2 regions of the Brevibacillus sp. AG162 genome follow, and region 2 is predicted to be linked to the other one. Evidence: predicted binding sites of a transcription regulator. Region 2 holds the regulator's gene; the other holds the start of a gene.
What was found. Region 2 encodes CtsR, which represses protease genes until heat stress. Its sites were predicted from a motif close to ATGGTCAATAAAGGTCAAACA; they were not measured.
Positions count from the first base shown of each region.

Region 1: clpP (ATP-dependent Clp endopeptidase proteolytic subunit ClpP) is a predicted target of CtsR. The motif match lies at 1,459-1,479, and genes of this name have one in related genera.

Region 1 covers NZ_VFNO01000002.1:277,082-280,256, forward strand. Annotated here, with positions in the region: gene clpX (ATP-dependent protease ATP-binding subunit ClpX) at 1-831, opposite strand, end outside; gene clpP (ATP-dependent Clp endopeptidase proteolytic subunit ClpP) at 852-1,433, opposite strand; gene tig (trigger factor) at 1,566-2,858, opposite strand; gene FB479_RS06165 (metallophosphoesterase family protein) at 2,984-3,175, opposite strand, start outside.
Region 2 covers NZ_VFNO01000017.1:59,968-63,142, reverse strand. Annotated here, with positions in the region: gene FB479_RS30110 (MGDG synthase family glycosyltransferase) at 1-877, shown strand, start outside; gene FB479_RS30105 (HAD hydrolase-like protein) at 907-1,593, shown strand; gene FB479_RS30100 (CtsR family transcriptional regulator) at 1,782-2,246, shown strand; gene mcsA (protein-arginine kinase activator protein McsA) at 2,263-2,781, shown strand; gene mcsB (protein-arginine kinase McsB) at 2,801-3,175, shown strand, end outside.

The DNA of each region.
Region 1 (3,175 bases), on a different contig from region 2:
ATCGCCTTTTACGCCATCGCCGAAGTCTGCACCGAAACCGATGACTTTTTTACCCAGACGACGCTTGATAATCTGCTCGACGCCATCAAATGCACCGCCGCAGATGAACAAAATGTTCGACGTGTCGATTTGGATGAACTCTTGGTGAGGATGCTTGCGTCCGCCTTGTGGTGGAACACTCGCAACGGTACCCTCCAAAATTTTCAAAAGCGCTTGCTGAACGCCTTCGCCAGATACATCACGCGTGATGGATGGGTTTTCCGATTTGCGGGCTACCTTATCAATCTCATCGATGTAAATGATTCCTTTTTCAGCCTTCTCGACATCATAGTCAGCAGCCTGAATGAGCTTGAGCAAGATGTTTTCAACGTCTTCGCCCACATAGCCTGCTTCTGTCAGAGAAGTTGCGTCCGCAATCGCGAAAGGTACATTCAGAATGCGCGCCAATGTTTGCGCGAGCAACGTTTTCCCGCTACCAGTAGGACCGATCAGCATGATGTTGGATTTTTGCAACTCCACATCCTCGATCTTCGCCCCGGAATTAATCCGTTTGTAGTGGTTGTACACCGCTACAGACAAGGACTTTTTCGCCATATCTTGACCGATGACATAGTCGTCCAAGATTTTGCGAATTTCCACTGGCTTTGGAATTTCTTTCATATCGATTTCTTCTTCAGTGCCCAGCTCTTCCTGTACAATTTCATTGCACAGTTCGATACATTCGTCACAAATGTAAACACCAGGACCAGCTACCAGCTTGCGCACCTGTTCCTGGGACTTGCCGCAGAAGGAACACTTCAGTTGGCCTTTGTCGTCGTTAAACTTAAACATGCGCTTCACCTCACAACGGGTCAGTTTTTGCGTTCGATAATAGAGTCAATCAATCCGTAGGCCTTTGCTTCTTCTGCGCTCATGAAATTGTCGCGGTCTGTATCTTGCTCTACGCGTTCATAAGGCTGACCTGTCCGCTCAGACAAAATCTCATTCAGCTGGCGCTTCGTTTTCATAATCCATTCCGCATGAATGCGGATGTCTTCTGCTTGCCCACGCACACCACCGAGCGGTTGGTGAATCATCACTTCGGCATTTGGCAGAGCGAAGCGCTTGCCTTTTGCACCAGCAGCCAACAGAAATGCACCCATGCTGGCAGCCATGCCCACACAAATCGTGGACACATCCGGTTTGATGTACTGCATGGTGTCATAGATGGCCATTCCTGCTGTAACAGAACCACCTGGAGAGTTTATGTATAGCGATATGTCTTTGTCCGGATCTTCTGCCTGCAAGAAAAGCAACTGAGCCACAACCAGATTGGCGATTTCATCATCAATCTCGGTGCCCAAGAGAATAATCCGGTCTTTCAGGAGGCGCGAGTAAATATCGTAGGAGCGCTCGCCCCTGCTTGTTTGCTCGATGACCATAGGGATTAGCATTATGTATTTTCCTCCTTTGCCGAAAAAAGTCAATGGTGGAAAAACAAGGCACGATACACTCGTGCCTTGTGGTCTTGACAGCCAGTGCTCAGGGTTAGCCTGCCCACTGACCAATCATGCGTTCTTCTAAGCTTATGCTGTTACTTTGCTTTCTGCAACCAGCAAATCTACTGTTTTGCGAGTTTGCACATCGCGGTACAGAGCAGCCATGCCATCTTGTGCAGAGAAGATTTTGCGCAGTTCATCTGCTGGGCGGCCGTATACGCCAGCCAGTTTATCCAGTTCTGCGTTTACGTCTTCTTCTGTTGCTTCGATGTTTTCTGCTTTGCCGATTGCTTCCAAAGTCAAGGAAGTGCGAACGCGGGATGTTGCGTCTGCACGCAATTGATCACGCAGTTGGCTCTCATCCATGCCGGAGAACTGGTAGTACAGCTCCAGAGTCATGCCTTGGTATTGCAGACGTTGACCAAATTCATTTACCATTTGATCCAATTCATGCTCAACCATTACTGCTGGCAAGTCGATCTCAGCGTTTTCAGCTGCTTTCAGAACGAGCTGCTCACGAACATATTGATCTTTTTCTTGCGCTGTTTTTTCTTCGAGTTTTTTCTTGGTGTCTGCTTTCAGCTCTTCCAGCGTGTCGAACTCGCTCACGTCTTTGGCAAACTCATCGTCCAAAGCAGGCAGGTTTTTGCGCTTCAGGCTGTTCAGCTTCACTTTGAATACCGCTTCTTTACCAGCGAGGTTAGGAGAGTGGTACTCTTCAGGGAAAGTTACGGTAATTTCTTTTTCTTCGCCGATGTTCAAGCCAGCCAGTTGCTCTTCGAACCCTGCGATGAAAGTACCGGAACCCAGTTCCAGAGAGTAATCTTCCGCTTTACCGCCTTCAAAAGCTACTCCGTCTTGGAAGCCTTCGAAATCGATTACAGCGATATCGCCTGTTTGTGCGGCACCCTCTTCTACTGCTACGAGCTCAGCATGACGCTCTTGCATGCGCTTCAGTTCAGCGTCAACGCTCTCTTCTGTTACAGAGAAGTCTTTTTCTTCGATGGACAGACCTTTGTAGTCGCCCAGCTTCACTTCAGGCTTCACAGTTACAGTCGCTTTGAAGATCAGGTTTTTCCCTTGTTCCATTTGCGTTACGTCTACCTCTGGACGATCTACTGGCTCGATACCAGCTTCACGAACAGCTTGTCCGTATGCAGTTGGAAGCAGAATGTCAAGAGCGTCTTGGTACAGAGATTCTACACCAAAACGGGATTCGAACATTTTGCGTGGTACTTTTCCTTTACGGAATCCTGGAACTTGAACTTTTTGAACCACTTTTTTAAACGCTTGATCCAATGCTGCGTCTACTTGCGTAGCATCTACTTCAACCGTCAGGACTCCCTGGTTATTCTCTACCTTTTCCCAATTTGCTGCCACGTAAACTTCCCCTCCTAAATCAAATCAACAGAACATCGCCAGCCGCGCCATGGTATCTTCGCAGGCTCGGATGATAATATTCTAGCCATTATAACCATTCTAGTATAGCACAAATCTTTTAATTTTCAAGAAGACCTCACCCAGCGACGAACAGAATAGTTCCCTCCCAATTGTGGAACCGGGTTGCCTAAATGATCATAAAACGCCACGGATATGTAAACTTCTGTCGGGCTCGTTCCTGTCTCTTCTAAAAGAGCATATGTCGGTACATGAAAACCGCGCGGCATTTGGAGGCTGCCCGGATTCAGAAACAAGAT
Region 2 (3,175 bases):
GCTGATGAATAAGTTATTGGCAAACAAACTGAAAAAGCTGATCAACAGCGTACAGCCTGATGCCTTTATTGCTACGCATCCGTTTGCAAGCTGTATGCTCTCCGTACTGAAAGGAAGAAACGATTGGAAGGAACCAATCTATACGATCATTACCGACTATACCATCCATCCTTCATGGATAAATCACCATATCAATTATTACTTCATCGGCCATGAACAACTGTATTATCTGTTGGACGTTTATCGACAGGACCATCAAAAATTCATTCCGATGGGCATTCCCATCATGAAAAAATTCAGTTTGCCATTGGAACCCGATTTGATTCGGCAAAAGCTTGGCCTCGCTCCTGAACAAAAGAGCATTATTCTGTCAGGGGGCGGATTGGGTCTCGGCTCGATGGAAAAGGTATTAGATGGGCTAGAAGAGATTAATATTCCTCTGAAAACCTTTGTGTTAACGGGGACAAACGACAAGCTGTACAATAAAGTTGTAAATCGTACGTATCGCCATGAAGTCGTTCCGCTAAAATTCATCAATAACTTCCACGAATACTTGGAAACGGCAGATTTAATTGTCACCAAATCAGGCGGACTCACATCAGCTGAAGTAATGAGTAAGCGGGTACCCATGATAATTTACAACCCTCTGCCTGGTCAGGAAGAGAGGAATAGCCACTTTTTGCTCAATAATGGATGTGCAGTACACGCAAATCTATCGGAGCAGTTGATTTACTTTATCGATGAACTATTGCATAGCCCGTCCAAGGTGGAATATATGCGTAGAATGGGACAGAAAATCTCGAAGCCGGATGCTGCACAACGAATTACCGAATTTATCTTGGATGATATGAATATGTTGCCAGGAGAAGTAGAATAGCTGCCTAGCCAGACAAAATGGAGGAACCTATGACTGTACCATTCGCCATATTATTTGATATGGATGGCACGTTGCTGCAAACAGAAAAGCTGTCGACCCCTGCATTTATTCGAACGTTTGACCAGCTTCGTCAAAAAGGGCTATGGCAAGGGGAAACCCCTGACGAACGTGAACTGATCAATGTACTGGGAATGACAATCGAGCAGATCTGGGACAAATTGTTGCCGGGCGCGAGTGAGGAAGCCATTCGCTCAGCAGACGACTTCTTGCTAGACAATGAAATCCAGTTACTCAAAGAACGAGTGACCGAGCTATATCCGGATGTAATATCAACCTTAGAAAAGCTGCATGAAAAAGGATTTGCTTTATTTGTAGCAAGCAATGGGCAGGGAGAGTACATCGATGCCATTTGTCAGGAATACGAGTTAAAGCCGCTGATGACTGATCTGTACTCAGCTGGCCGTTTCCGTACGCATTCCAAAAATGACCTGGTTGCCAAATTGTTGTCTGATTACAAAATCGGGCAGGCCATCATGGTAGGAGATCGTCACTCCGATGTGGAAGCAGGTAAGACAAACGGTTTATTTACCATTGGATGCGACTTTGGTTTTGCCAAACCGGGCGAGCTTGATGGGGCAGATGTCATCATCACCAGCTTCTCTCAGCTACTGAATCATTTGCCAGCAATCGACACCAATACACAAGAGCAAACATAAACCATTCCTCAGGGAGTGGTTTTTTTGTTGATCATGCCCAAGTTTCAAGCGACCCTCTTTTGCCCACACTAGAATGTGTAAGGGACACTTGCGGGCACGCACTAAACCCATTATAATTAACGTCAAAGATAGTCAAAGTCAATAGGTAACCTCATAAGAACAAACACAGAGGAATAGGAGGCGATGACTTGCGTAATATCTCGGACATCATTGAACATCACTTGAAAAGCATCATTACAAACAGTCCCAATGGATCGATCGAGATTCAGCGTAGTGAGCTTGCCGACCATTTTCAATGTGTGCCGTCTCAGATCAATTACGTCATCAATACGCGCTTTACCGTTCAAAAAGGTTACATCGTAGAGAGTAAGCGCGGGGGCGGCGGGTATATTCGCATCCGCAAGGTGCAGATTGTCAGCAAAGCACGCTTGCAGGAATTGTTAACAGAAGAACTGATTGGTGAGAGCATCAGTCAGAGCGTAGGAAATGCGATCGTAGAAAGACTATTGGAGGAAGGTTTAGTCAACATCAGAGAAGCCACCTTGATGAAAATCGCTACCTCGCGAAACGTATTGACCCTAGAAGCTGAATTGCGGGATCGTTTGCGGGCAAATATTTTAAAGCAGATGATCGCAGCAATCTTGTTGAAGTAAAAGGAGGTAGGATGTTATGAACTGTGAGGAATGCGGAAAACGACCGGCGACACTTCATTTGACGAAAATCGTCAATGGCGAAAAAACCGAATACCATATTTGCGAGCAGTGTGCTCATGAAAAAGGGGACGTCTTTACCGGCTTTCACAACTTCAGCATCAACAATCTCCTGTCAGGACTTTTAAAATTTGATCCCATGCAAAAGAATGGACGCGAAACGGCAACGAATAAGCCGCTTCAATGCGAAACATGTGGACTCACATATGCTCAATTCAGTAAAAGCGGCCGATTTGGCTGTAGTGATTGCTACACCTTTTTGGGTGATCGACTGGACCCACTTTTCCGCCGGATTCATGGAAACACACAGCATATTGGAAAAGTACCAGAGCGAACCGGTGGCAAACTGAAGATCCGCAAAGAGCTGGAGCAACTGAAGCAAGCGCTGCAAAGTCATGTCGCCAGTGAAGAGTTCGAGAAGGCAGCAGAGATGCGTGATCGAATTCGAGCGCTGGAACAAAAAATGGCCCAATCGTAGCAAGGGAGGTTAGCTGGTTATGTCCCAGAAGCAGTTTATGCAAAACCCGTGGAGCAATTGGATGAAAGGAGAAGGTCCTGATTCCGACATTGTCATAAGTACACGGCTGCGTATCGCCCGTAACCTGCGCCAGCACCCCTTTCCGTTATTGGCAACGGACTCGCAGGGCGAGGAAGTCGTCAGAAAGGTAACGGAAGTAAGCGATTCGGAGGCCATGCGCAAAAGGCATCAGCTTCAGGTCATCCATATGGACCAAATTAACCCGTTAGAAAAACGCGTGCTCGTTGAAAAGCATCTGATTAGCCCTCATCTGGCAGAGGAATCTCGCAAAGGTGCCGTATTGCTTCGTGAAGATGAGTCCGTCAGCATCATGGTTAATGAAGAAGACCACATT